4 regions of the Providencia hangzhouensis genome follow, and region 1 is predicted to be linked to each of the others. Evidence: predicted binding sites of a transcription regulator. Region 1 holds the regulator's gene; each other region holds the start of a gene.

Region 1 (7,693 bases):
GGTAAAAGTCCGCAAAGAAGTAATTCGTTGATAAACGCTCAAAATACTCACCAAGCGCTGAGGCTAATGCGGCTTTTTTGCTCGCTCCTTTACCATTAGTAAAGCAAAGAGGGCACGCTTTATCGCGGATATGTACAGACCAAACGTTGGGTACAGGGTTTAACCAAGAGGCTTCTTCAATATCAAACCCTAATTTCTTTAATTTGGTTTGAAATGCATCGATGGAATCTTCAAGAGCGGCATCTTTGCCGGGAATAAAAGTTTGGCTCATTGTCAGTCACTTGTGAATAGAGTGTTTCAAACGGCCTATGATACGGATTTTTGTCGCAAGCCTCACGCTTTTTATTTATTCACAGATAAATCATCTTAAAATTCATTATTTATCCTAAAATAATTGTATAGGTCACATAAAATTCAGCATAATTCCACATAATAACTGAAGTTTATTAATGAAAGGAAAATAGGATGAAAAACAGAAATAAAGCGCTTTTGGCGACATTGGTTTCACTGTTTGCCGTATCCGCTATCGCTCAACCTAATATTACAGTATTGGCGACAGGGGGAACGATAGCAGGTGGCGGTGATTCAGCCACATCTTCCAGTTATCAAGCGGGTAAAGTAGGGATTGATGCTTTAATTAATGCAGTGCCAGAAACCAAAAAAATTGCCAATTTAAGTGGTGAGCAATTGGTGAATATTGGCTCACAAGATATGAATGACCAAGTCTGGCTGAGCCTCGCGAAAAAAATTAACCAAGATTGCGATAAAACAGATGGTTTTGTAATCACTCATGGTACTGATACTTTAGAAGAAACGGCATTTTTCCTTGATTTAACCACGCAATGTAAAAAGCCAATTGTCTTGGTTGGTGCAATGCGTCCTTCAACAGCTTTGGGCGCTGATGGTCCTTTGAACCTGTATAATGCAGTAGTTTTAGCGACGGATAAGTCTGCTGGAGAGCGCGGTGTTCTGATGGCAATGAACGATAAAGTCGTGCAAGGCCGTAATGTGATGAAAATGAGCACCACTGAAGTACAGGCATTTGATGCAGTTAATGGTGGAGCAGAAGGTTTTATTCATGATGGTAAAGTCACTTATTTCCAAGCAGCGCAACCTCGTGGTGACAAAGCGGCATTCGATGTCAGTAAACTCGAAAAGCTCCCTGCGGTAGGCATTGTTTACAATTATGCCAATGCATCAGCGGCTCCGGTGAAAGCTTTGAGAGAAGAAGGGGTTGAAGGGGTTGTAAGCGCAGGTGTGGGTAACGGTAATATGTATAAAGCGGTATTTGACGCTTTAGCAAAAGCAGCGAAAGAAGACGTGGTTGTCGTTCGTTCAAGTCGTGTACCAACAGGTTATACGACAAGAAATGCCGAAGTGGATGATAACTTATATGGTTTTGTTGCTTCAGAAAGGTTGAACCCGCAAAAAGCGCGTGTATTGCTTCAGTTAGCCTTAACTCAGACTAAAGATCCTCAGCAAATTCAGGCATTATTCGAAAAATATTAATTATCAAAACAAGTGTTAATTTAATACAGCGGGGTGCAGTAGCCTGTACCCCGTTAGCTTTATTGTTTGTTAAGAAATTTTATACTTACGTATGTTATTTTTCAGTACAACAACATTTATCCTAATTATTTGACTCAGTAATCTGAGCTTTTTTAAGGCAATTAGGTCAATGTGGTGATAGAACTTTGAGAATTCCTACAAAATAGGAAAAATTAAGGTACAAACAGTTAATTTATTGATTTTATCTTGAACCCTTTCTTATGTGTATTCTCTCTATATTTTTTATATTTATCAATTTATTACATTTTATTTTTAGCAAGGTCATCACTGGTGATAATGGCAATTAATTAAAATTAATGTGTCGTTGATCATATTTTGGCAACAAAGCCTGTATCTGTGTTGATAATTCGCGTTGCAAAAAATAGGCTAAATACATCGCAAGAGGCATAACTCATTGTGAATATTTAGATTTAAATGGAAAGTTAAATCGTATTTCGGCCGAAAAATAAAATTAAAAAATATTAGAGGAATACAAGAATGGTTAATAAAAATGTCAATACTGGCAGGAAATTGCTCGTCTTAAAAATCGCAATAGCGATGCTACCTATTGGTTACCAGCCAATCATGCATGCGGAGCAATTTTTTGAAGATTCAAAACTTACTGGTGGCCTTTACTACTGGCAACGAGATCGTTCACGTAAAGATTTAGACTCTAATAGTGATAAATATAAAAAGTATGCGGATAATCTTAAACACTCAACGTTTAATGCCAGCCTAGATTTCTCATCCGGCTATTTTCAGGACATTATTGGGCTTGATTTAGCGGGTTTTACAGCTATTGAGCTATCGAACAGTGGGCCTGCTGCACCAAATGAAATCGGTTTTAGTGACGCAAAATCACGTTGGGATGAAAAATGGACAGGGGATCGTAGTGGTGTGACTTTTTATAAAGCGGCTGCAAAATTGAAATATGGCCCTTTCTGGGGGAGAGGCGGCTATATTCAACCAACGGGGCAAACGCTATTAGCATCCCATTGGAGTTATATGCCTGGAACATACCGTGGATTAGAGGTGGGCGGGGTGTTTGATTTTGAGCAAAATGGTGAACTCAGCATGTCCTATATGTGGACCGACCGCTATAAAGCACCTTGGTACCGCAGTATGTATGATTTTCGTGAAGCGGATGGTAAAACTGGGATCAGCTATTTACAATCAATTGGTTTCAAATATGACTTTAAAAACAACTTAGTTCTTGAAGGGGCATATGGGCAAGCAAAAAGCTATATGGACCAATATTTTGCCAAGGTTTCCTATGCTGTTCCTGTTGTAGACCGTGATTTACGTATGTCTTATCAATTTTATGGGGCAAAAGACAAAGTTTCAGACGGCGGAGTTAATGATGTTTATGACGGTTTAGCTTGGTTGCAAGCGATGACATTAGGTTACACCTACGATGAATTTGATTTTAAATTAGAGGGAACCTATGTAAAAGCTAAAGGTAATCAAGGTTATTTCCTACAGCGTATGACCCCTGGTTGGGCAACATCAAATGGCCGCATGGATATTTGGTGGGATGGCCGTTCAGACTGGAATGCTAATAATGAAAAAGCCGTTATGGCTGGTGTTATGTATGATTTAAAAAATTGGGATTTAGCTGGATGGAAAGTCGGAACCTCATATATTTATGGTTGGGATGCTAAACCAAGTACGAATAGCCAATATGCTCAAGATGTACGCTTAAAAGAAAGTGCATGGAACTTTGATATTTTATATACCGTGCAGTCAGGTAGAGCAAAAGATACGCTATTTAAGCTACATTTTACCAAATATGATAATCATACAGATATTCCGAGTTATGGTGGTGGTTATGGAAATATTTTCCAAGATGAAAAAGATATTAAGTTTATGGTAATGATGCCATTTACTGTATTCTAGAGTAGAAAATATTTTAGTAACAAATGACTGCTATAGGGGAACTATGGCAGTCATTTGCCTAGATAGGAAAGAGGTTTGCTATATATTTTAATATTAATGAGATGTTTTAATAAGTGTAAATACTGATATAAAAATTGAAAATAAGGTGGGTATATTCACCTTATTTTTATGGTGACTACAAAGAAGCGTTATTTACACTTTCATTGGGTATGATAGCGTCTTGTTTTAGCTTATCTTTTAATATGGTAACTTTTTCCGATTGATGAGGAGGATTTTTAATTTGAGCATGGCCAGATAAAACCCCACCCTTTTTAATCGATAAGCTACTGTAATGGATAGTACCGTGGATTTCGCCATTATTTTCAATACAAATAGTATCAGATAAGCACTCACCTTCAATACGCCCATTAACTACCAGCTCTTTACAGGTAATATTTCCCGTGACTTGGCCGTTTAACATGACTTTAACAGTATTATCTTTTCCTGTTATATTTCCAATGACTTTTCCATAGATATGTACTTGCTCATTAGAGGTAATATTCCCTTCAAAAATAACGTCCCTAGAGATAACCGTATTCGATTTTTCTTCACTAATAGTAGGCGTTGATAGTGTAATTTGTTCTTCTATCTTTGCAGTCACTTCAGGCTCATTACTTATAGAAGGGGACGTCGATGTAGGCGTGGGCTTGTTTTGTCTTTTGGTGAACATTTTACTTACCTTTTTTTGATTGAAGTATAAGATCAAGAATAGCACTGATAATACGAACGAAAATAAGGTGATAGATAAATAGCTAAAAAACCACCCTATTAAAGTAAGAAACCAGAAGAAAAAACTTGTGTTGAGAAAAAGATATGTTTTTTTCATCAGATAATCTCTTACAAATTACTAAAATACGTAATTAGTTTAGTCAATAAATGTAATTGTGCATTTAAAGTGTATTTTAACTTTATGGCTACATTTGAATCATCAACTTTCTAAATTATAGTTAAAATAATAGAAAGGAAATAAAATAATTTTTATATAGTATGAAAAATTAGAAAACATCTATAATGTTATTTATATACCACTTTGATATATAAGTATAATTCTAGATGATAGAATATATTCATCAGTGAAATAATATAAGGGTTTTGATTTGAATTGCAACTATTATAGTTTCTAGGAAAATTTTTTATTAACTAAAAATTGTAGTGATAAATAGTTAAATTTAAGTTATTCATCATAAATTATCACTAATTGAGTGAAAAAAATATGGATATTTAAAATAAAAAACCCTGATAAAGTTTATTATCAGGGTTTTGGTATTTTTAACCATTACGTTTTATCAGCGATGGTTGAATACTATTACTCTTTTGCTTCGTGTGCGTCAGCATTATCACGGCAATCACCATCTGCGCAATGACCATATAGATATAAACTATGGTTAGATAGTTTAATGCCATGGCGAGCAGCGATATTTTTTTGGCGAGTTTCAATGGATTCGTCAGTAAACTCAATCACTTTTCCACAATCTAAACAGATTAAATGATCATGGTGATGTTGCTGAGTTAACTCGAATACAGATTTACCACCCTCGAAGTTGTGACGGGTTACGATACCTGCATCATCAAATTGGTTTAACACGCGGTATACGGTTGCTAACCCGATCTCTTCGCCCATATCGATCAGCTTTTTATAGAGATCTTCCGCACTGACGTGGTGGCACTCAGGCTCTTGAAGTACTTCCAAAATTTTTAATCTTGGAAGAGTGACTTTGAGTCCAGCATTTTTCAATGCTTTGTTGTTGTCTGTCATGCGGGTTTGTCCTGTATCTTAAATCATAAATTTAACAATAATGAGACATTTTTAACATCAATACAGTTGTCTTCTAAACTGATTTACAATTATAGGCATGGAAAATAAAAATAGAAACCATGCATTGTCTCATTATTTTGATAATCTCTTGAGAACCTATCCTATTAGGATACCTTATCGGTTATTTTAGATTACGCCACTGGCTTAGGTGATTCATTTTGTACAAGACAGTGGTGCAATCTATGGGTAAGGTTTCTTTATATGATCTATTAGCCTAAAATTTCAGCTAAAGACATTTCTTCAGAGATTTGTTTTACCCATGCATCAACACGTTCATCAGTTAGCTCAGGTTGACGATCTTCATCAATAGCTAAACCAACAAAGTGGTTGTCATCTGCCATACCTTTGGATACTTCAAAGTGATAACCTTCTGTTGGCCAATGACCAACAATAACAGCACCACGAGGCTCAATAATATCGCGGATCGTACCCATAGCATCACAGAAATATTCAGCGTAGTCTTCCTGGTCTCCACAACCAAATAAGGCGACAAGTTTACCTTCGAAATCAATTTCTTCGAGAGTAGGGAAGAAATCATCCCAATCACATTGAGCTTCACCATAATACCAAGTTGGAATACCGAGAAGTAGAATATCAAAAGCTTCAATATCTTCTTTACTACATTTTGCGATATCGTGAACTTCTGCTACATCTTTGCCCAATCTTTCTTGGATCATTTTGGCAATATTTTCTGTGTTACCTGTGTCACTTCCGAAGAAAATGCCTATGACTGCCATAAAGTGATTAACCTCTTGTTTTTCTAAGAGGACTAGAGGTGAAAATTCGCCTTCTAGAGCCCATTTAGAACGAAAATAGATAGAATATTACGCCTTATTCTGGCGAAAAAATGATGCTAAGTCTGTCAAATTTGTGTGATTTATCAAGATAACGTTATTTGAGTATTGATGTGTTAACATGCTCAAGTTGTGACATCAAAATTTCTTCGATCAATTCACTACGGCTTATATTTTTATCTTCAGCTAACTGATTCAATATCACGACAGCTTCTTCGTTCAGTTTCAATTCAACTCTACGCAATCCTTTCACTTTATCTCGTTTCAGTTGGTTGCGTTTGTTGATCCTCAGTTGTTCATCCCGTGATAGCGGGCTTGTTTTAGGTCGCCCAGGCCTTCGTTCCTCAGCGAACAAATCTAGTGTAGTTCGATCCGTTTGTTCTTTTGCCATGTCTATAACTGCTAAAAGGGTGTGCCAGTAATTCAGCGCGCCATGATACCCTAGCTAATCCCCTTGTGCTATAGCTTCATCTACGATGATTTGGTTTAATCGGTTGTAAAATGAGCGCTTTTAGTAAAAAAGCACCACTTGCTATAGGTGTGATGCTTTTTTATCCGTGTTATTGCGTTTGTTGGCGCCATAAATTGGCGTATAAGCCATTTGATTTGAGCAAGTTTTCGTGTGTATCCATTTCGTGTACTTCTCCTTGGCAAATAACACATATCCTATCAGCATGCATAATCGTGTTGAGTCGGTGAGCAATACTAATGACTGTTCTTCCTTGCGTAATTAAAGGCATATTTTCCATAATGGCAGCTTCTGACTCGTAATCGAGCGCAGAAGTGGCTTCATCGAGAATTAAAATGTCTGGTTCGGTGAGTAAAGCGCGCGCAAGTGCAATTCTTTGACGTTGACCACCTGAAAGGTTCAAGCCTTTTTCTGATAAGGGATAATTAAAATTATCAGGCAATGCCATAATAAAGTCATATGCTCCAGCTAATTTTGCTGCGTGAATAACTTGTTCGTGAGTCGCTTGCGGGTGGCTTAAACGAATATTCTCTGCAATAGAACCGACGAATAAAGTGCTTTCTTGTAATACAACGCTCATTTTTCGGCGTAATGACACAGTATCTGCGACAGCTAAATCCATGCCATCAACAATAACTTGCCCATGTTGTGGTACATAAAGTCGTTGTAATAATTTCGTTAAGGTGCTTTTTCCAGAACCAGAAGGGCCAGTAATCCCAATAAATTCACCAGAATTAACCATTAATGACAAATTATTGATAACTTCAGGCGTATCAGGTTGATAACGAAAGCGGATGTTTTGAAACTCGATTTTTCCGTGAATATTTGAAGTGTTTGCAATCCCTTTACGTTCATTTTCTACAGGTTCATCAAGAATATCTCCCACCCGACGCAATGAAATGATGGTATGTTGGAAATCTTGCCAAACCTGGGCAAATCGCAATACAGGTTGTGTAACATGCGCGCTTAGCATATTAAATGCCACTAATTCGCCAGGAGAAATCCCACCGTTTAATACCTCCTTGACACCAACCCACAAAAGAATTGCGGTAGTTATTTTACTCACGAGAGTCATTAACTGAGAGGCAACTTCACTGCGCATTGATACTTTAAAGCTTTGAGTTAGCTGCT
Region 2 (7,693 bases), 420 kb from region 1:
CAGTGAACGCAGTTTTTTATCAAAATCTTCACCTAAATCGCGTACGCCTTGTGGTAAAGCGCCTTGAATTTGGCGGGCAACTTGTTCAATTTTTTTCGGATCGAGCATTTCGCGGGTCCTTAAGTTTATCAAAATATTGTTGTGAATTGTTGGGACTAGTTTAATACCTCTTGCTGCCTTGCGCTAGCTTGAATTATTTAGAGAGAGGTTTAGAGCCGGTAGTGAAATTAACCTTGATAACTCTAAGTTTTTATTCATATTTTTTGGCTAAAAGTGTGAGTCATTCGCCAATTTTGATTATCATCGTTGCGAACTTGAATTATTGGCGTTATATTAATTGCGTATATCTCAGGGCGGGGTGAAAGTCCCCACCGGCGGTAAACATGCATCACGCATGAAGCCCGCGAGCGCTTTATCATTTTTATGGTAAAGGTCAGCAGACCCAGTGTGAATCTGGGGCCGACGGTTATAGTCCGGATGGGAGAGAATTAACAGTATCTGCATGTTTGTGCGATTACGCACAATAGTGTTCTGCATACCTGAATAGGTAAATGCCTTTTATTGGCTATTTATATATTCACCATTTCTCGTATTCCTAAGACTGCCTTGATTCTGGTAACTAGTTAATAACTATTTAAGAGGTTTTTTACCATGGATCATTCGCTACTTTCTGTATTTGGCAATCCTATCGAACGTGTTGAAAATGCTATCGAGGCATTACGCCAAGGTAAAGGTGTTCTTGTTCTTGATGATGAAGATCGTGAGAACGAAGGCGATTTAGTTTTTGCAGCAGAAACTATGACCGCCGAGCAAATGGCATTTACCATTCGTTATAGCAGTGGGATCGTGTGCCTTTGTATTACTGAAGAGCGCCGCAAGCAACTCGAACTACCTATGATGGTAGATAACAATACGAGCCAAAATCAAACAGGTTTTACTGTGACCATTGAAGCCGCGCAAGGTGTGACGACAGGAGTTTCTGCCGCAGACCGTATCACTACTATTCGCGCCGCAATTGCAGATAACGCCGTTCCTTCAGACCTTAATCATCCAGGACATGTTTTCCCTCTGCGTGGCCGTGAAGGCGGGGTATTAACGCGTCGTGGTCATACTGAAGCGTCTATCGATTTAGCAATATTAGCAGGTTTCAAGCCAGCCGGTGTGCTGTGTGAGTTAACCAATGATGATGGTTCTATGGCTCGTACCCCAGAAGTGGCTGCGTTTGGTCAGCAACATGGTTTGACTGTGGTGACGATTGAAGACTTAGTTCAGTATCGTCAGTTGCAGGAAAAGAAAGCGAGCTAATCTTTTTTCTCGTCATATCTTGAATATTATCTAATGTAATGGTTTTAGTTATTTAGGTAATAAATAGTCTGTTAAGCATATAGAATGTTATAAAGGCCACTGAGTTGCACACCTCGTGGCCTTTTCAATTTTTTTGATGATCATACTCATAATTAGCCCACTGTGTTTTTTGCTGGAAAGCGTATGCTGTAGGGAGAAACTAATTGAGTTGGAGTTGAAATCATCATGTCAGTAAATACTTCGATGGTAAAAAATAAGATCCCTGCCATTTTTATTGGTCATGGTAGCCCTATGAATGCGATTGAGGATAACCCTTACACTCAAGCGTGGGAAAATCTCGGTAAAGCCTTATCTCGGCCACGCGCAATTTTGGTGATTTCAGCCCATTGGTATACGCGCGGTACTGCTGTGACTTCGATGTTAAAACCAAAAACGATTCATGATTTTGGCGGGTTCCCCGAAGCCTTGTATCAAATCGAATATCCAGCTCCTGGTTCTCCTGAATTAGCTCAGCAAGTTGTTTCATTACTCGCCCCTGAGCCAATTTACCTTGATGAACAAGAGTGGGGATTAGACCACGGTACATGGGAAATTTTGCTGCGTATGTATCCAGAAGCGGATATCCCCGTGATCCAACTGAGTATCGATGGTAGCAAGCCCGCCACTTGGCACTATGAACTCGGTAAAAAATTGAGTGTTTTAAGGGAGAAAGGCGTGCTGATTATGGGCAGTGGCAATGTTGTCCACAATTTACGGGCGATGAATTGGCAGAACTCTCATGCTGAGCCGTACCCGTGGGCAATATCTTTTGAAAAATTTGTATATGACAATCTGCAAAGTCATGAAACGCCTCACCCACTGACTAAAGGATTAGAACGGGAGGATGGCAAATTATCGAACCCATCACCAGAACATTACTTGCCTATTTTACCTATTTTAGGAACTTGGGATGGGCAAGAAGAGATCAGTACACCGATTGAGGGAATTGTGTCAGCATCGTTAAGTATGTTGTCTATTCAGGTAGGGTAAGTTTTCTGCTATAGAATTGACTAACAAAAAAGCCCAAATCATATTGCTATATTTGGGCTTTCCTTTTAACGTTAAATACGATTAGTCGATGATCGTATGTGGATAAAAGCGTGATAAGTCTTGAGTGATCAGTTCTTTATCTTCACGAATACAGATCCCCGCAGGTTGATCATTCACCAACCAGCTTCCGACTAAGGTGTAGTTACCTTCAAATTGTGGAAGTGGATGGAACTGTTGAATAATCATACCTTCTTCGCCGTATGGGCCGTCTGCGGCTGCAATTTCCTTACCATTTTCGATAATACGGATATTAGCGCCTTCACGAGAAAATAATGGCTTAATAACGTATTTTTCGAGTTCTGGCTGGGTTTTGCCATCCGCAAAATAGGCAGGCAGTAAATTTGGGTGATCTGGGAACATTTCCCATAACATAGGCAATAAGGCTTTGTTAGAAATGATGCTCTTCCATGCAGGTTCTAACCAGCGTACGCCAGCGTCTTGCAATTTAGTCGAGAAAATTTCTCTTAGCATAAATTCCCATGGATATAACTTGAACAGGTTGCTAATCACCTGATCTTGGGTATCCGAAAACTCACCTTTTTCACCTAGGCCAATTTCATCGATATATAAGAATTCAGTGGCAATACCCGCTTCATTTGCACAGTCTTGTAGATATTGAACGGTACCGCGATCTTCTTCAGTGTCACGGCAACAAGACATATGCAACAAGCGAAAACCATACTGATCTTTTAATTGCGTAAAGCGTTCGATCAATTGCTCTTGAATACTATTAAACTGATCGGCATTTTCAGGTAATTTCCCTGCTTCAATTTGATCTTCTAACCAGATCCATTGGAAAAATGCAGACTCGTATAATGAGGTTGGAGTATCCGCGTTATTTTCTAAAAGCTTAGGAGGGTTAATACCATCGTAAGCGAGGTCAAGCCTAGAATATAACGAAGGTTGTTCGCTTTTCCATGAGCTGCGAACAAATTCCCAACAATGCTTAGGGATCTGAAAACGTGCCATTAACTCATCGCTTTCAACAACACGTTCAACCACTTTTAGGCACATTTGATGCAACTGCTCGGTTGCATCTTCTATTTCTTCAATTTGTGCCATAGTAAATTGGTAATACGCATCTTCTGACCAGTAGGGCTCACCATACATAGTATGAAATTCAAAGCCAAACTCAGAAGCTTTTTCGCGCCAGTTTGGGCGCTCTACTATAGGAACTCGTTTCATTACTTATCAACCACCCATCGAACGGGAAGAAGAGGTTGATTTTGCAGAAGAAGATGAACGCTGTGCCATCGCTTGTTTATTTACGGTGTCACCAAAACCGCCACGGGTAACTGTTGAAGTTGTTGGTGGTTTAGGTGCCATGGCTGTTTTTGGTACGCTCATGGAACGGCCACCTGCAACAGCAGGGCCATAGCTTTTACCTGAAGCGTCAACAAACTTACCATTGGCAGGGCTAGCTGGGTTTTTTGAGCTGAATAATGGTTGTGATGCAGCGCTACCGCCCATCATACGGCCCATCATATAACCCATCATTAATGGCATCCACATGCTACCGCCGCTGCTTTGTGCTTGAGCCGTTTGTTCACCATTTGTTGAGCTAGTGCCTGCAATACCTGCTTGAGCCGGAGCTTGAGTACACATAGCTTCACCAAACTCAGCAATACAGTCAGCTTGAGTTTCATATTTAGGTGCAGTTTTAGCGGCTTCTTGTAGCGCATTATTGTAGGCGATAGTGCACTGTTCTGCTTGTGATGGGTTCGCTTGGCTACAGTCTTGTGCGTTTGTGTACAATGAGACGGTTTCATCACTTTCTTCACAAGCGGAAAGCATAAATACGGCACTGACCGCAACAGCCACAGGCGCTAAACGGTATGAACGCCAAGACTTACGGAAGGCGCTCTGATTAATATCTTTGGTACGCTTCATGGTCATGGTAATTACCCTGAATTTAATTAAGTAAGATGTTTTTAGATGTTAGCTCTAGGATAGGGGATAAACGCTGAAAATTAAAGCAGAAATATAGGAGAAATGAGCTGAATTTATCATTTTGATAACTTTTTGCTATTTTTTCCTATTTAGCATGGTATTAGTTAAAGGGAAAAATAATATTTTTATTTTATATCAATGTGTTAACTATTGGTTGTTTTTTGCTCTAGCGCGCAGTAATAAGAGTGAGAATTAACTGAATTTGTGCCAGAGGCTAATGAAAAGGGGTTGTAAGCGGTTCAATTAGTGCAAATTAGCAATTCTAAACGATTTACTTGGCTTCCTTCAAAAAATAACCCGCTATATAAGCGGGCCATTATATCATTTTCAAATAAACTAAGAGTTTTAATTCATTTTTGGCGCGTTGGTATTACGAATAATACTACTTGCAGAGGTTGAAATCTCTTTACCTAAATTCGCATTTAGGCGGGCAATATCGTCTTCGTTCAATGTGCCACGAGCAAATTCGATATTCAGTTGGTTAATCATGTAGTCATAACGTGCATTAGACAGGTTTTGTTTCGCTTGGTATAGCGCAGTTGTTGCTGTCAACACGTCAACAATGGTACGAGTTCCTACTTGATAGCCGGCTTCCATCGCATCTAATGAGCTTTGTGCGGAAACAACGACTTGTTTGTAGGCATTAATGCTACTGATTGACGATGATACGTTATTAAATGATGAACGAACTAACTGAATCACATTGCGGTAAACGCTTTCTAGTTGTTCACTAGCACCTTGGAAACCATATTGTGCTTGTTCAACCTGAGAACTGACTGCGCCACCAGTATACAGTGGAATGCTTAAATTTAAGCCAATGCTATTTTGACCATTATAGCTGTTGGTCGCACCACCACCATATGGAGTATTATAACCGCTGCCGTGTTGGTAACTATTTGTGACTGATGTTGATGCATCTAAGTTAACTGTTGGCATGTGGCCTGTTTCTGCTAAGCGAATATTTTCACGAGAAACATCTTGTGCTAAACGTGCGCTTAATAGGCTGAGGTTACGCTCTTCTGCTTCTTTTAGGATAGCGTTGATATCGCCCAACTCATTGGTTTTAAAGCGGTCGATATTTAAAGAAGCAAGTTGGCTGTAGTACACGCCACTGACTTGACGCAGTTTTTCAATCGCATTTTCTAAATCATTGCGGCCAGCGACTTCTTGTGCAATAACGCTATCATAGTTTGCACGGGCGTTTTGCACGTCGGTAATGGCAACAAGGCCAACGTTAAAGCGTTGTGTAACTTGGTCTAATTGGCGATAAACGGCTTCTTTATTTGCTTCAATATAAGATAACGCGTCAATCGCTTTTAACACATTAAAATACGCAGTTGCAGTATCTAAAATTAATTGCTGTTGACTTGTTTGGTATGTGACATCAGAAATACCCGCGGTTTTTTCTTGGATAGTCAATTGACGCCATTTCGACATATCAAACACAACTTGAGTGAGTTTCAGTGAAGCATTTAAACCTGTGCTTTCAGTATTTCTTGCGTCACGGTAACCACTGCCGTAGCTAGCTCCTGCACCTAAACCTAATTGTGGCAATAATGGGCTGCGAGATTCATTAATTTTTTCAAAAGCTTGATTACGTTCAGCTAATGATTTTCTTAATTCAGGGTTACTTTCTTTGGATTTTTGGTAAACCTGTAGTAAATCTTCTGCATAGCTATTGGTACTGAGACCCACAAAACTCATCGAAATTAAAAGGGGAAGCAGTTTCTTCATTTTGATTCCTTGATTAAACAGCAAATTAAGTTGAGTCTGTTGCCTAAAACGTACCATGCCTAACTAGGCGATAGATATTAAATTATCCGTTTTAGAGACAGTTATTAAAAACAGACACTACGTTGCTCTTTGATTTGAATAATGGCGCTTATTGTAACAGAGTATCACTTCTATTAACGGTAGCCTTTTGTGCCATTTTGTCTCAATTTATTAAACATTACCTCATCTAAGGTTAAAAAACCTTAAAAACTGTTTTAATCCACAATTATTTCCTTAAGATGGAATAATTGGGTTTGGAGAATGAAATGACAAAACAAATAGAGCAGCCAATTAAATACGGCAAAAATGATGTTGAAATTATATCCAAGCGTAAATTATTTAACGGTTTTTTTCAAATGGTTGAATATCAATTTCGTCATCGCCTTTTCGCGGGGGGATGGAGTAAAGAAATTCGCCGTGAAGTTTTTGAACGCGGCCATGCTGGCGTGGTTTTACCCTATGACCCGAAAGCAGATAGTGTTGTTTTAATTGAACAAATTCGGTTGCCAGCGATTGAGACTAGTGAAACACCCTGGTTACTTGAAGCAGTAGCTGGAATGATAGAGCAAAACGAATCACCGGAAGAGGTTATTCGTCGTGAGGCCGTTGAGGAAGCTGGGCTTATTATTGGTCGCACTGAAAAAGCGGTAAGTTATCTTTCTAGCCCTGGCGGTACGACTGAACGTATGCATGTATTTATCGGTGAAGTTGATAGCAGCCAAGCGAAAGGTGTTCATGGGCTAGCGTCAGAAAATGAAGATATTTGCGTACATGTGGTTAGTCGAGAGCAAGCTTTTCAATGGGTTGAAGACGGCACAATTGATAATGCAGCAACAGTGATAGCGATTCAATGGTTACAACTTCACTATCAAAAACTTCATGAAAAGTGGATGAAACTGTGTTAAATAACGATTAATCTGATGAAGTGTGTGCTGATTATCAGAAAGTTAGAAAGTAAAGCTTTAAGATAGTTGTAAGTATGTTGAGCTTTTATATAGTTGTAATGAATAGATTAGGTACTAAATAATATTTAAGAAAAGGAATACTTTTGGACAGCCAGCTTGAAGTGACTGCAAAGAACTCTAAAGTTGTGAGAATTTTACAGGTTACTGATACGCATCTTTTTGCTAATACAGAAAATACGCTTTTAGGGGTAAATACTTACCGTAGCTATCAGGCGGTACTTGATGCTATCTCAGAGGAAAATCTCCCAATCGACTTAATTGTGGCGACAGGGGATTTAGTTCAAGACCAATCACCACAAGCTTATCAGCATTTTGCGGATGGTATTGCGCGTATTCCTGCTCCTTGCGTATGGCTTCCTGGTAATCATGACTATCCACCGGCTATGGTCAAAACACTCAGAATTGCTGGGATTTCAAGCGCTAAACAAGTTTTAATTGGTGATGAGTGGCAAATCTTGATGCTTGATAGCCAACTTCAAGATGTACCTCATGGCGAGCTTTCTGAGCAACAGTTAGAGTGGATGAAAGCCAGCTTAGATGCTGAACCTGAACGTACTACATTGATTATGCTGCATCACCATCCTCTAGCCTCGGGTTGTACTTGGCTTGAT
Region 3 (7,693 bases), 1.6 Mb from region 1:
ACACTTTTAACACCGCGAATTCACCGCTGGTTAATGGCATATTCTCATCACCTTGGAACATTTCTCGTGTCCCAAGATTTAATTTAAATTTACCAAAAGTAATTATCGCATCATCTTGAGATGGCGCACCCGGTAATTCATTAGCTTGGCGACGTAAAACTGCACGAATACGAGCTAGCAATTCCCGTGGATTAAAAGGTTTTGGAATATAGTCGTCCGCACCGATTTCTAAGCCAACGATGCGATCAACTTCTTCGCCTTTCGCTGTTACCATAATAATAGGAATTGGGTTATTTTGACTACGTAAGCGACGGCAAATTGATAAGCCATCTTCACCCGGTAGCATTAGATCTAAGACGATCAGATGAATAGATTCTCTTGTCAGGATTCTGTCCATCTGTTCTGCGTTCGCGGCACTCCTTACCTGAAAACCCTGCTCAGTGAGGTAACGTTCCAGCAGTGCACGTAAACGCATATCATCATCGACGACAAGAACCTTATAACTTTCCTGCATTTTGTAGCCCTCAAGATGTGCATCTTTCAAATTATTTTTTTAATGAATGTAAGTAAAACAATATTAATGCTCACTAATTTACCACTAACGTAGGATTTAATGAATCATTTTACACTTCAGGTGGTTAGTGGCTGGTAGCTTATTTCTAACACAAAATAAGTCACCTGCCCTCCTGGCGTATTTACTGTTATTTCATCATCAACCTGTTTACCTATCAAGGCTCGTGCTACGGGAGAATCAATTGAAATCCATTGTTTTGTAGGGTTGAATTCATCAGCACCGACGATACGGAATATTCTGATATTTTCATTTTCATCTTCTAGTTTAACCCATGCTCCAAAAAACACACGGCCTTCTTGGCGAGGATCAGGCTCGATAATCCTTAATTGATCCAATCTTTTGGATAAGAAACGGATGCGTCTATCAATTTCGCGCAACCTTTTTTTGCCGTAAATATATTCTGCATTTTCTGAGCGATCCCCTTGAGCTGCGGCCTCTGAAACAGATTGAGTAACCCGAGGACGTTCTTCCTTCCACAGGTATTTCAGCTCTTTATCTAATGCATCCCAACCTTCACGTGTAATTAAAAGACTTTTAGTCATAACCTTTGAATATTAATCAGTGAAACCATAATTATAGTATTTTATAGAACATAATCTGAGACTTTCCTACCAATAGGCTCAAATTCAGTCTGGAAATTCTCGTTACCACCAAGTATAACAGTGCAGTAAATTTTTTAACTGTTCTTTCAGTAGGTATTTAAACTCGACATGAATGAAACTCTAAGCCAAATTATTGCAGCGGAACTGCAAGCCCAGCCGAAACAGGTTTTTTCTGCCATCACACTATTAGATGAAGGGAATACTGTCCCGTTTATTGCACGTTACCGTAAAGAGGTTACCGGTGGGTTGGACGATACTCAGCTTCGCCAGCTAGAAAGCCGTTTAGGGTACTTGCGCGAATTAAATGACCGTAAACAAACCATTCTCAAATCGATAGAAGAGCAAGGTAAATTGACTCCAGAGCTTGCCTCCGCTATCGACACTACGCTTAATAAAACCGAACTTGAAGACCTGTATCTTCCTTATAAACCGAAACGTCGCACCCGTGGGCAAATTGCTATCGAAGCAGGGCTTGAGCCTTTAGCGGACACCTTATGGAATGACCCTAGCCAATCACCTGACGAACTTGCAAAAACGTATATCGATGCAGATAAAGGTGTTGCTGATGTCAAAGCCGCCTTAGATGGTGCTCGTTATATCCTTATGGAGCGTTTCGCCGAAGATGCGGCACTTTTAGCGAAAGTTCGTGACTATATTTGGAAAAATGCCCACCTTGTTTCTGTTGTTGCAGAAGGTAAGCAAGAAGAAGGGGTAAAATTTAGTGACTATTTTGAGCATCACGAGCCTGTTGCTCAAGTCCCTTCTCACCGAGCGCTTGCGATGTTCCGTGGTCGTAACGAAGGAATTTTACAACTTTCATTAAACTGTGATCCGCAGTTCGATGAACCGCCAAAAGAAAGTTACTGCGAAGAAATTATCACCCGCCATTTAGATATTCGTTTAAATAATGCTCCGGCTGACCAATGGCGTAAAGCCGTGATCAGCTGGACATGGCGTGTCAAAGTATTACTGCACTTAGAAACAGAGGTCATGAGCTCACTGCGCGAAAAAGCTGAAGAGGAAGCTATTAACGTGTTTGCTCGTAACCTTAGTGACTTACTGATGGCGGCGCCAGCGGGAATGCGTGCCACCATGGGCTTAGATCCAGGTTTACGTACTGGGGTGAAAGTCGCAGTTGTGGATGCGACAGGTAAATTAATTGCGACGGATACGATTTATCCGCATACCGGACAAGCCGCAAAAGCGGCAACCATCGTTGCGGCACTTTGCCAAAAACATAACGTCGAATTAGTAGCGATTGGTAACGGCACCGCTTCTCGTGAAACGGAACGTTTCTTTGCTGAAGTACAAAAACAGTACCCTGAAGTCACTGCACAGAAAGTCATTGTCAGCGAAGCTGGCGCTTCTGTTTATTCCGCTTCTGAACTTGCGGCTTTGGAGTTTCCTAGCTTAGATGTGTCTTTACGTGGTGCCGTATCTATTGCTCGTCGCCTACAAGACCCGCTTGCTGAATTAGTGAAAATTGATCCTAAATCCATTGGGGTTGGCCAATATCAGCATGATGTTAGCCAAACTCAGTTAGCGCGTAAACTCGATGCGGTCGTCGAGGACTGTGTAAACTCCGTTGGTGTTGATTTGAATACCGCTTCTGTTGCCTTACTGACTCGCGTTGCCGGTTTAAGCAAAATGATTGCGCAAAACGTGGTGGACTGGCGCGACCAGAATGGCCAGTTTAGTGATAGAAAACAGTTACTCAAAGTTGCACGCCTTGGGCCAAAAGCCTTTGAACAATGTGCGGGCTTCTTACGTATCACCAATGGTGAAAACCCGTTAGATGCTTCTACTGTTCACCCTGAAGCTTACCCGATTGTTGAAAAAATTCTTGAGTCAGTCCGCCAGCCGCTCAAAGAAATTATGGGTAACTCACAGGTGCTTAATGCCTTGAGCCCACGTGACTTTACTACTGAGCAATTCGGGGTTCCAACTGTCACTGATATCATTAAAGAACTGGAAAAACCGGGTCGTGACCCACGTCCTGAGTTTAAAACTGCCACCTTCGCAGAAGGTGTAGAAACGATGAATGACCTGACTTCTGGCATGATATTAGAAGGCGCAGTCACTAATGTGACCAACTTCGGCGCTTTTGTGGATATTGGTGTTCACCAAGACGGCTTAGTTCATATTTCTTCACTTTCAAATAGTTATGTCGAAGACCCACACAAGGTGGTGAAAGCGGGCGACATTGTTAAAGTAAAAGTGTTAGATGTTGATATTGCACGCAAACGTATCGCTTTAACGATGCGTTTAGATGAGCAAGCGGGGGATTCTAATAGTTCTCCTCGCCGTGCCGCCCCTGAACAGGAAAAAAATACGCGTAGAACACCTCAATCAAGAGGAAGTTCACGCCAAAACAACGCATCTTCAGGTAATAGTGCCATGAGTGATGCCCTTGCTGCTGCATTTGGCAAGAAACGTTAACTCTGTTAATAGGCATCGTAATGTACCTGTTGTGGTGCCTATTTCAATAAATAATGCTGTAATTAATTACCCCAGCCAATATATTAGGCATAATTAAACCCTCTCCCCCGTTTACCCCACCATTATTTTTGCTAACGAAACACCGCAAACTCAATGCTTCGTTGATCCATATCAAGTCAAATTGACGAAAAAAGAGGCTAAATATAATAAAAGGTGGATGATTATGATTCTCATTGTTAATTAGATTTATTGTTGTTTGGTGGTCTCGTTACCTGAGCAATTGTAATCATTAACAATTGTCATCGATATCATTATGAATTAAATGATTAGGAAGACACTATGGCAATACTTCCTCAATGCAGCTACAAAATACTTGGTTTCTCCCCAGAAATCAGTCCTGCATACCGACAAAAACTGCTTTCACTCGGTTTACTTCCGGGTTCTGTCTTTAAAGTGGTGCGTTTAGCGCCTTTTGGCGATCCTGTACAAATAGAAACTCATCGTGTCAGCTTAGTGCTACGCAAAAAGGATCTCGCCCTACTCAACCTAGATGAAGCGACCACCGCTTAAGTATTTCTTTTTTATTATTGGCAAACACTATGAAACGTTTAACCATCGGCTTAATTGGTAACCCCAATGCAGGCAAAACGACCTTATTCAACCAGCTCACAGGGTCAAGACAGCGTGTCGGTAACTGGGCTGGGGTCACTGTTGAACGAAAAGTCGGTCGCTTCCATACAGATGACCATAAAATCGAGCTCGTTGACCTACCTGGCACCTATTCTCTGACCACGATTTCTGAACAAACCTCTCTCGACGAACAAATCGCCTGCTACTTTATTTTAAGTGGTGAGGCAGACATGCTCATTAATGTTGTCGATGCGTCTAATTTAGAACGTAACCTTTATCTGACATTACAATTAGTCGAGTTAGGCGTTCCATGTATTGTCGCCTTGAATATGTTGGATATCGCTCAAAGCCAACATATTGATATTAATATCGCTGAATTAGAAAAACAGCTCGGCTGCCCTGTGATCCCAATGGTTTCAACTCGAGCAACTGGTATCGATAAACTGAAAAAAGCCATTGATACACATCCACAAAATAGCCAGCAAGCCCTTGTGGAATATCCACCCCAATTATTACAGGCAGTGGATTCATTATCTGAACAAATTTCAGCACAACAATTTAGCCACCAGCAACGCCGCTGGTTAGCATTACAGATCCTCGAAGGGGATATTTATAGTCGCCAACGCGCTGAAGTATCTGAAGGGCAATTACTGGCGATACGCCAAACACTGAAAGAAAGCTTAAACGAAGAACCTGAATTACTCATTGCCGACGCACGTTATCAATCTATTGCCACAATTTGCAATGCTGCGATTAACAATAGTGCCGCTGAACCAAATCGACTAACACAATCACTGGATAAATTTATTCTGAGCCGTTGGCTCGGCGTACCAATTTTCTTGTTTGTGATGTATTTGATGTTCGTCTTAGCCATCAACATTGGCGGCGCCTTACAACCCTTCTTTGAAGGCGCATCAGAAGCGATATTTATCCATGGAATTCAATGGCTAGGTGATTATTTCAGCTTCCCTGATTGGCTAACTATTTTCCTTGCTCAAGGTGTTGGTGGCGGTATTAACACGGTTTTACCGTTAGTGCCACAAATCGGGATGATGTACCTGTTCCTTTCAATACTAGAAGACTCGGGTTATATGGCGCGAGCGGCTTTCGTAATGGACCGCCTCATGCAAGCACTAGGTTTACCGGGTAAATCCTTCGTGCCTTTAATTGTCGGTTTTGGTTGTAACGTACCATCCATTATGGGTGCCCGCACGTTAGACGCACCCCGTGAAAGACTAATTACTGTATTAATGGCTCCGTTTATGTCTTGTGGTGCAAGACTGGCCATTTTCGCCGTTTTTGCTGCCGCTTTCTTTGGCAAAAATGGGGCAAGTGTGGTCTTTTCTCTCTATATTTTAGGGATTGTTGTCGCTATCTTAACTGGGTTACTACTAAAACATACCCTCATGCGTGGCGAAGCCTCTCCATTTATCATGGAACTTCCGGTTTACCATGTGCCACACATCAAAACACTACTGATTCAAACATGGCAACGCCTCAAAGGCTTCGTGGTACGTGCAGGTAAAGTCATCATCGTTGCCAGTATCTTTATTGGTGCATTAAATAGCTTTTCTTTCTCTGGTAAGCCTGTTGATAATATTAATGACTCCGCACTGGCTTCTGTCAGTAAAGTCATAACCCCTGCTTTACAACCTATTGGCGTGCATGCTGATAACTGGCAAGCGACCGTTGGGTTGATTACCGGGGCAATGGCCAAAGAGGTGGTAGTGGGAACACTAAACACCCTGTATACCGCTGAAGCCATTACTTCTGAGCCGTTTGATGCAGAATCTTTCAATTTATGGGAAGAACTGGGAGATGCGGTTTCTGAAACTTGGGATAGCTTAAAAGAAACCTTTACCTTAAGCGCGCTATCAAACCCTATCGAAGCTAGTAAAGGCGATGGAGAGATGGAATCCGGCTCAATGGGAACCATGGCAGCAAAATTTGGTTCAGGAATTGCAGCTTACAGCTACCTCATCTTCGTCTTGCTGTATGTGCCTTGCGTCTCGGTGATGGGGGCTATCGCACGTGAAACCAATAAAAGCTGGATGAGTTTCTCCATTCTGTGGGGTTTAAATGTGGCTTATAGTCTTGCAGCTCTATTTTACCAAACAGCGACTTTCAGCGAACACCCACAAAGTAGCTTGATTACCATTACTGCGGTTATCCTGTTCAACCTTGCCTTGTTTATATTCTTACGTCGCATGCGTAGCCGCGTAACCTTGAATATCAAGAGCAAAACCGCAGAGCAATGCTCTGGCTGTTCAAGAGATGCTTGCCACTAAGGAATGAAACGATGACCAGCTTGCTACAAATAAGAGATTTAATCGCCTTATATGGGCAAGCTGACATCGCACTACTTAGTGAGCAGCTAAATACGCCAATCCCATTAATTAAAGCAATGGTTGAGAAGCTAGTCAGTTTAGAAAAAATTGAACAAGTCGATATCAGTGCTTGTTTAACAGGCAATAGCTGTAAAGGTTGCCCTGAAAGCACTGATTGCGCTCATTTTGTGTATAAAATCAAATAATAGAGACACCACAAAAAATCAGCCCCAAGTTAGGCTGATTTTTTTTATTTATTCCTCGGTACGACTTTGAAAATCCAACAAGTATTCGCAGAACTCATCAGGATGAGAAATAAATGGCGCGTGAGCGCTATTGCGCATAATCACGGATGGCGAATTCGGATACAGCTCATCTAAAATAGGCACTATTTTGCGCGGTACCAAGCCATCGAGATAACCATAAATGCGCAAGAAAGGAATAGGTAACTGTTTTAATTCATCCCGCAAATCTTCGGTACGTAATGATTCAAGCCCTGCATTTAGTGTTTCAACAGTTGGAATAGGCTGCTCAAGTACCACTGATTTCAAAGTTTTTGCATCATTTCTTGCACTTTCAGTGCCTAAAGTTTGCAATGCTAAAAAACGCTCGACGGTGCGATGAAAATCAGCCGAAAGTTGCTGCTCGAAACCTAATAAAACCTCTGGCCGGATCCCTGCCCAACCGTTTTCTTCTGCTTTAAAGCATGGGGAAGAAGCAACGGTAATTAACCCTTTGACTTCATAAGGATGGTCAAGCGCAATACGGCTTGCAACTAGCCCACCAAGTGACCAACCGAGCCAAATCGCGTTTTTAGGGGCTTGCTCCCACAAAATATTCGCCATCGATTGAATATTCATGGGGGAGAACCCTTGGCTACGTCCGTACCCCGGCAAGTCAACCAAATGAACCCGAAAGTGCGAAGCGATTCGCGGAATAATTGTTTGCCAGACTTGTGCATTCAATCCCCATCCGTGCAGCAACACAAGATCTTGTTTACCTTCACCAACGGTCTGCCAATATAACTTTGCCATCGTTACACTCTCTTCATTCATTTATTCGTCAACTCGTTTAACAGGACTCTACTATGCTAACAATGGAGGGGGGCTGCTGGCTATGCC
Region 4 (7,693 bases), 920 kb from region 1:
AGTTATTCAGTTCAGTCATCGTTATTGAGCGCTCCTAATAAAGGTAAAATCAGGCTTAATTTATCAAAGGTTTCTTGGTACTCTTTGTCTGCTTGGCTATCTGCAACGATACCACCGCCAGCCCAACAATAAACCTGCTTTTTATATGTCAGTAAAGTACGAATAGTAATATTGCTGTCCATATTACCATTGAAACTAATATAGCCGATTGCTCCACAATAGCCATGTCGGCGATGGGGCTCTAATTCTTCAATTATCTCCATTGCACGCACTTTTGGTGCGCCGGTTATTGAACCCCCAGGAAAACACGCTCGTAATAAATCAGTTGCACGGTATTGGCTATCTAACTTTGCCGTGACGGTACTAACCAGATGATGTACTGCCGGGAAAGCTTCAACAGCAAATAATTCAGGAACACTGACCGTGCCCGGTTTGGCAACACGACCAATATCATTGCGTAGCAAGTCAACAATCATCAAGTTTTCTGCGCGGTCTTTGACTGAATTAGCCAGTTTTTCAGCTTGTGCAAGATCATCTTGTTCATTATCTAGGCGCGGGAGCGTTCCTTTTATTGGGCGGGTTTGAATATCCCCATCTTGCAGAAAGATAAAACGTTCCGGTGAAATACTGATAACCGCATTTTCGGGGAGACGTATAAAAGAAGAGAAGGGAGCACCATTACGCTCAAGTAGCGCTAAAAATGCATTCCATTCATCTCCTTTATACTTGGCTTTAAACCTTTGTGCTAAATTGATTTGGTAGCAATCACCATTACGTAAATATTCATGGATGCGCGCAATATTATGATGATATGTCTCTTCAGACATATTAGATTTCCATGCCGAGGTTAATTGGAATTTGTTTTTACGGCCCTTTTTTTGACTATGTAGCCAAGCTAACCGAGCATCAACATCATCATAACTAATTAATGTAGTTGTTTTATTATGGTGATCAACGATAAGTGCCCACAAGTAGATGCCAATCGCCATGTCTGGAAATTGTAGTTCTGTGGTTGAAATTTCAGGTAATCTTTCAATGCGCCGGCCTAAATCATAACTCCAAAGGCCGAGGGCACCGCCGTTGAAGGGACATTCGGTCTCTTCCTGGTATTTCGGTTGGTATTTATCAAGCAACCCTTGAAGAAGTTCAAAAGGATCTGATTCAGAAACGATAGGGGCCTGATTTTGCTCTGAGATAGTTGTTTCAAGCTGATAAGTCGTCAGTGTGGCAATAGGGTCAGCAACGATAATATCAAAGCGATTATGTGAGTGTTTTGCATTGCCTGAATGCAGTAACATCGCCCATGGCTGGTGTGCCAGTGGGGTAAAATAATCAATGGCAGTGTTTGGGCTATAAGGTAATTGGATTTTTTTGATAACCATAATGATGAGTCTAAATTTCCGCAAGTGAATCAATACAGATTAACATATATTCTTATCTTAATAATCGAAGAGATGTTAAAATGTTAACTATTGATTTTAGTCTTTTATTCATGAGGTTTAAACCATGTTTTCTGGTATGCCAGCACTTAATCACCAAGAACAGCAAGAAGCAGTTGAAAAAATTCATCAATTGATGGCGGAAGGTATGAGTAGTGGTGAGGCAATTGCATTAGTTGCTCAAGAAATTAGAGAAAAGCACCAAGGTAAAGAGCAAATCCATGTTCGTTTTGATGATGAAAATTAATAATCTGTAAACATACTATTAACATCCATGCATAAACCTGATAGATTAATATTAGTTAAGTCATTCTATTTATCAATGAAGACTAGATAATAACCAGAAGATAACTGGTATCTGATAGGCTGAAATATGCCGCTAAACTAATCAAAAATCTTTACCTAGTAATAGGTATCGGAGGATGGTATGGAAGCGAATCAAAAAATTGCTGTAGTTTTAGGTACTTGTGCGCTGGTTTTTAGCTCTTTTGCGTTAAGCGCAAATAATGAAGAAGGTAAAGCAGCGCCTTTCGTCAGTTGTGGTACGTTAACTGAGCCACAAATTGCAGCACAAGTGAAAAGCGATTTTATGCATAATCGTTTACCTCGCTGGACAGATGAAAAAGCGGCTTTAGGCAAGAAAGCGGTTGCATGGGTCAATGATAGTGAAGTCACTAAAACCGAAACAGGCTACAGGGTACCGTTAGTTGTTCGTGGTGCAAAATCTGACTTACATTATTCAGTCGCGGTAGACTGCCAAAATAATACAGTGACATATAATACGGCGAAATAAATTTTTTAATCTTGAGAATCAAGGGGTAACCATTAAGGTTATCCCTTTTTTGTATCATTTCTTTTGTGTCTTCGTGAGACTAGCGATTTCGTGGTTCATAAGGCATACGTGCAAAGTTTTGCGACAGTTGTCGGTAGTAGACTAATCGCTCCCTGAAATACTCCCTTAAGTGCTCAGGTTGTTCTCGCTCAACAGCTTCAGCAATGATGGCAATGTTATAGCGTTCTTTAAATGCAACACCGGAAGCTAAAAGGTCGACATTGACCTTATCCATTTCATCTTTAGGCAATAAAGCAAGATTATGGCTCATATTTGATCTCTACTGTTAAATTCATACGCCATTATTGTAACTGGATAATGAGAAAAAATCTCAATACCTTAATTGGAATAATGAAAAACAATAGTTAAATTTCTCTATTTATATATTAGTAATTAAGGGAAAAAACAGGGAAAGATAATGAGATTGATTATTATTGTTTTTAACAAAAGTTATTAATTATCAGTAAATTGGATTTTTTTGTTTTAAGATTGTTTTAGGGTTTTAATTGTTTTAATACTGTGCATAATATACTCATGAATAATTAATCGATAAGGCATAAATATGTTAACTACAGATATGGTCAAAAAATTAAACGAACAATTAAACCTTGAATTTTATTCTGCAAATCTTTATTTGCAAATGAGCGCTTGGTGTAGTGACAAAGGCTATGAAGGTGCTGCAGCGTTCTTAAAAGCACACTCACAAGAAGAAATGGAACATATGCAGCGTTTATTTGATTACCTTAGTGACACTGGGGCATTACCCCTGTTAGGGCAAATTGCAGCGCCACCAGTTGATTTCAAATCAATTAGCGATGTATTTCATCAAACTTATGAACATGAGCAATTAATTACTCGTGAAATTAATAAATTGGCTCATTTAGCAATGACAACACAAGATTATTCTACATTTAATTTCTTACAATGGTATGTTGCAGAGCAACACGAAGAAGAGAAATTATTTAAATCAGTACTGGATAAACTGGATATGGTGGGTGAGTCTGGTAAGGCACTATTCTTGTTAGATAAAGATTTGAAAAACATGTCAGCGGCAACACATGTTTAATCTACACGCCAGTAAGTAAATAGAAATATCGTTTTATCTCCATGTAAAACATAAAGACCTCTCTAGGCTTATGGGCATGAATCCTGCAATTCAATGTTCATAAGTCTTTTTCTTTTCATTTTGTGTGAAAACTCACAGGATAGGCCGATAAAACCCATTTTTAAGCAGTAAAATGGTTTGTTTTCCGTATAATGATTGGTAATTATTCTAAATTCACCTGCAAATTAAGAGGTTACTATGCCAATTAACCCTATTAAATCTTCATGGCGCAAACTTAGCGCAGTCGCAGTTCTTTTTTTAGGTATGTCTTTCCAACAGGCATTTGCACATGCGCACTTAAAAGACCAACTTCCTGCTGAAGGTACGGCAGTAGAGCAAGCCCCAGAGTCTATCTCATTAAGCTTTTCTGAAGGCATTGAAGTTAATTTCACTAAGGTCAGTATTATCGGGCCTGAAAATAAAATAGTGAAAACCGGTAAAGCAATGTTAGACCCAAGTAACGATACAAAAGTGATTGTCCCTGTGGAAGACAAGCTCGTTGCTGGGAAATATGACGTTAATTGGAGCGTCGTTTCTGTCGATGGACACAAAACAAAAGGAACGTATAGCTTTACAGTGAAATAATATGTCACTAGAAGCTTTTTATACCCTTATTCGCTTTATTCATTTTATCGCTGCAATATTGATGTGTGGAATGTCAATATTTGCAGTGGTACTTAGTCGTGAGCCATTTAATTATTTGCTCAGCCGCTATTTGAATAAAGGTATTTTCTTCTGCGCCATCGTTACCGTGTTAACAACTTTTGGTTGGATGCTTGCACAAGCAGGCCTGATGGGAGATGGTTGGCAAGATAGTATCGATTTGGATATATGGCAAGGGGTTTTAGGGACGTCATTCGGTCAAGTATGGCGTTGGGAACTTTTGTCATCTGTATTATTGTTATTGGTTTTATTTGTAAAACCAATCCAATTGCGATTGAAACTCATATTGGTTTTTTCAGTGATCCTACTTGGTTTGCATGCTTTTATTGGGCACGCGGCTATGCATGATGGCTTACTCGGAACCCTCCACCGCATCAATCAATTCATTCATCTTATTAGTTCAGCCTATTGGTTTGGCGGTTTGTGGCCATTTTTAATTTGCATTCAATTTTTACGCAATAAAAAAGAAATGGTCGAAGGGATGGATAAACACATTGTGAATACCATGATGCGTTTTTCGCGTTATGGCCATATCGCTGTTGCACTGGTTATTATTACAGGGGTCATTAGCGCAATAACGCTCTTACCTGGCTGGCCATTAAACTATTCAGGGTCTGAATACCAATCACTACTTTGGTTTAAGATCATTTTAGTGGGAGGAATGCTTCTATTGGCTATTATCAATCGCTATTACATCGTGCCGATTATTAAGCAAAAAGGGCGGGTCAACACCCTAATTATTAACAGTTGGGTTGAGTTACTGTTAGGGACTATGGCTATCCTTTCGGTGGCGATTTTTGCAAGCTACCAGCCAATCTAGCTAAACTTTTATATTTAATTGATAATAACGCGAAGATATCTTTAATGTTTGATAAGGCACTACCATGAAATTTAAACTCATTATTTGCACACTGTTATTGGCTGGTACCGTAAGTACTGCTTTTTCTGCACCGTTAACATCCGTGAGTAAGAAACAATTTGGAGATGATTGGCCATTTACTCGTGAGGAGGTCATGTTAGAGTGCCGTCATAATGGGGCTTTGGTCGTTATTAACCCTGCGACATTAATGCAATATCCATTAAATGATATAGCAACTGAATTGATGAATAAAAAAGAAATTAAAGCACAGCCTATTGATGTGCTGCTTAAGCCTATCGATAGCACCAAGACAGTTGTGGAAAGAATATTACCTATAAAAGAAGCCGCTGAAAAGTTGTGTGTTAGCAACTAAGCTGATAGCAAAGTAAAACCATTAGAGCATAAAGGAAGTGGTGAATTAATAAATTATCATTGTTATTCAATTAGTTGATTGATTGAAAGGTTTGAATGATTAGGTGAATAGGTTTAACCTATTAAACAAATAGTTCAATATTATAAAATCAAGAAATAAATTGTGTTAATAATATGTGAAAATATTGATAATAAACATGGTAAGAACGTGCATTGAAAGCTAGTATTAGAGTGTACTTTGTTACGTCTCAATGGCAATTTTAGCGCACGGCTCTGCCAGAGCCATTTCCCAAGGCCCGGTAATCGGAATCTACCAGGCCTCTTTTTTTGCCTATTATTTTGTTAGTTCTCATTTCATATCAGCTTTTCAGTTCCTACCTACTTATATGCTTAGTCAATAGCCTAAGTGTACTAACAAAATTCTTAAGCAAGTTTCATCACCCAATGGTGATTTTCTTTGTCATAACGATCACGATAGAGCAGGACTGGCTTTTCATCTAAAGTTGCAGGGATACTTGTATGCTCGTCCCAGCCATCAAGCTGCATGCAAAAATCGGTATCAGAATCACATGGAATACTCACTGTGTCGCTTTTATGGGAAGCCATAACTGCATCATTAATTTCATAGGAAGATATTTTCAATTTTACAATACACATAACTGCACCTCATTCATTGATTTTAACTATGTATAAACAGCCCAATGAAATTAAGCATAGTATAAATGGAATTAATTTCCAAAATAATTTTTATGACGTATGAAGGGTTAGGGTGCTATATGTGGTTAATATGCACCCTAATAGTGGTTATTTTTTAGGAATAGAAGTTCCCCAGTCCATGTAATCTTTAGGGGGTTCCAACTTCAGGATGAAATGCTGTTCAGGCTTGGCTTTTGGGGCTAAAGGCACTGACGGCGGGGTTGCGAAGGAAATGCCACCGCGTACAAATTGTTTGAAAGTCCCACTCTTGGCGACACCACCAGTTAAACCAAATGAGAAATTAAAACCGGAAGATTGCCAAAATTCTGTATTATTGCGAATGAGATATTGGTATTCCTTGCCAATGCGTGTGGCAACATATACGCGATCGGAAAGCTCTCCCAAATATAGACCTGTAACAACACCGACTTCTAGGCCTCTGAATAAAATAGGCGTGCCAACTTGAACGGAGCCGACATCACTCGCATCAAGGTAAATAGTTAAACCGTCTAGATAACGCGAGTCTGTAATATTTGCAGCTTGTAATTCAAATTGATAACGGCTTTTATTATTACGTCCTGGCTCTGCACTAATATAGGGTTGTAATATGCTATCTAAATTATTTAAACCCGCAGGGGATAATTCAGGTGTTACAACTGCGAAACGGCTTCCTAACCGGGTAAAAGCACTGACATATTCAGGGTATAGAATGGCTTTTGCTTGTACTTCACGTTTATCAGATGACAATTTTAATGATTCAATTTGGCCAATATTGATGCCCAAATAACGGATAGGCATGCCTTCTGAGAGTTTTGATGCATCAAATGTTGTTAATGTAATGATGCTTCCTATTGCTTTCGCGGAGGTTTCATTTGGATAAAGTGTGTGTTGGCGAGCAGTATTGGCAACACCTCCATCCAGGTTATCAAAGCTAATTGCACCGCTAATGGCTCGGCTCAGCGGTGCCGCTTGAACGGTTAAACCATTACCATTAAGTTGAACTTTTGCACCACCTTCAGCCCAAAATACACTGTTTTCAGTGAGTAAGTGAAGATATTCATTTGAGATATTTACATTGATCGCAAACCCAGCCTTGGTCGGTTTAATGGCAATTATTTTGCCGACTGCAAATTGGCGATAAAGAACAACAGAGCCTGCCTGAATGTCTGGTAATGTTGTGGTATTGAGAGTGATAGTTGTGGGTGGTAAAGCCCCTAAAATACCCGCTTTTGCATTATCATCACTACGATATAAAGGAAAAGTTTCTGGGAGTTTTTCTTGGCTTTGTCCTGCTATCAGATGAATACCACCATCTAACCACTCTTGGGGAGTAGCTCCTTGGAATTGTAATCCATTAAGACCTAATTGGATATCCACTCGGCTATTAGCAACAAACTTGCTGTCTTCTCGAACAAGATGTTGGAACTCATCATATATCAGGATATTAAAATTTACTTTCTCAGTTGCTAAGTGACGCTGTAACACCTCACCAATTTGAATGCCCTTATAAACAATAGGTTGGCCTTTATCGACGCCATAAGTGTCATGTGCCCAAAGTGTTAGCAACAGGGGGTCTTTACCATCTTGTTCTGCGGTTTGGGCTATTTTTTTACTGTCTTGTAGGACAAATTTTTGCCCTTCTTCTGCTTGTGGGCTGTCTTGTGGTGAATCAAAAGCAATGGCGCCATTTATAACAGCAGAAAGGCTTTCCATTTTTACGCTAGCGC

The links. Region 1 encodes Fur, which represses iron uptake genes when iron is present. Its sites were predicted from a motif close to ATAATAATGAGAACNACTATCAA; they were not measured.
Region 2: ygiD (4,5-DOPA-extradiol-dioxygenase) is a predicted target of Fur. The motif match lies at 1,439-1,461, and genes of this name have one in related genera.
Region 3: feoA (ferrous iron transporter A) is a predicted target of Fur. The motif match lies at 3,833-3,855, and genes of this name have one in related genera.
Region 4: ftnA (non-heme ferritin) is a predicted target of Fur. The motif match lies at 2,684-2,706, and genes of this name have one in related genera.

What each region holds. Positions count from the first base shown of each region.
Region 1 covers NZ_CP135052.1:3,145,663-3,153,355, reverse strand. The annotation lists gene ycaO (30S ribosomal protein S12 methylthiotransferase accessory factor YcaO) at 1-271, opposite strand, end outside; gene ansB (L-asparaginase 2) at 466-1,509, shown strand; gene chiP (chitoporin ChiP) at 2,047-3,444, shown strand; gene PZ638_RS14325 (bactofilin family protein) at 3,620-4,153, opposite strand; gene fur (ferric iron uptake transcriptional regulator) at 4,790-5,239, opposite strand; gene fldA (flavodoxin FldA) at 5,509-6,036, opposite strand; gene ybfE (LexA regulated protein) at 6,191-6,484, opposite strand; partial or broken gene PZ638_RS14305 (type I secretion system permease/ATPase) at 6,654-7,693, opposite strand, start outside.
Region 2 covers NZ_CP135052.1:3,567,610-3,575,302, reverse strand. The annotation lists gene ubiK (ubiquinone biosynthesis accessory factor UbiK) at 1-108, opposite strand, end outside; FMN riboswitch at 341-493, shown strand; gene ribB (3,4-dihydroxy-2-butanone-4-phosphate synthase) at 652-1,305, shown strand; gene ygiD (4,5-DOPA-extradiol-dioxygenase) at 1,531-2,334, shown strand; gene PZ638_RS16225 (glutathionylspermidine synthase family protein) at 2,416-3,579, opposite strand; gene PZ638_RS16220 (DUF1190 family protein) at 3,586-4,290, opposite strand; gene tolC (outer membrane channel protein TolC) at 4,690-6,078, opposite strand; gene nudF (ADP-ribose diphosphatase) at 6,384-7,022, shown strand; gene cpdA (3',5'-cyclic-AMP phosphodiesterase) at 7,166-7,693, shown strand, end outside.
Region 3 covers NZ_CP135052.1:222,946-230,638, reverse strand. The annotation lists gene ompR (osmolarity response regulator transcription factor OmpR) at 1-514, opposite strand, end outside; gene greB (transcription elongation factor GreB) at 631-1,116, opposite strand; gene PZ638_RS01010 (Tex family protein) at 1,285-3,615, shown strand; gene feoA (ferrous iron transporter A) at 3,955-4,185, shown strand; gene feoB (Fe(2+) transporter permease subunit FeoB) at 4,215-6,533, shown strand; gene PZ638_RS00995 (FeoC-like transcriptional regulator) at 6,545-6,778, shown strand; gene bioH (pimeloyl-ACP methyl ester esterase BioH) at 6,827-7,606, opposite strand; gene PZ638_RS00985 (DNA utilization protein GntX) at 7,660-7,693, shown strand, end outside.
Region 4 covers NZ_CP135052.1:2,221,464-2,229,156, forward strand. The annotation lists gene PZ638_RS09960 (CoA pyrophosphatase) at 1-19, opposite strand, end outside; gene pabB (aminodeoxychorismate synthase component 1) at 12-1,382, opposite strand; gene PZ638_RS09970 (YoaH family protein) at 1,507-1,686, shown strand; gene yebF (protein YebF) at 1,867-2,232, shown strand; gene PZ638_RS09980 (DNA polymerase III subunit theta) at 2,312-2,542, opposite strand; gene ftnA (non-heme ferritin) at 2,834-3,337, shown strand; gene copC (copper homeostasis periplasmic binding protein CopC) at 3,575-3,961, shown strand; gene copD (copper homeostasis membrane protein CopD) at 3,963-4,859, shown strand; gene PZ638_RS10000 (YebY family protein) at 4,924-5,271, shown strand; gene PZ638_RS10005 (DUF1480 family protein) at 5,694-5,927, opposite strand; gene PZ638_RS10010 (PqiB family protein) at 6,075-7,693, opposite strand, start outside.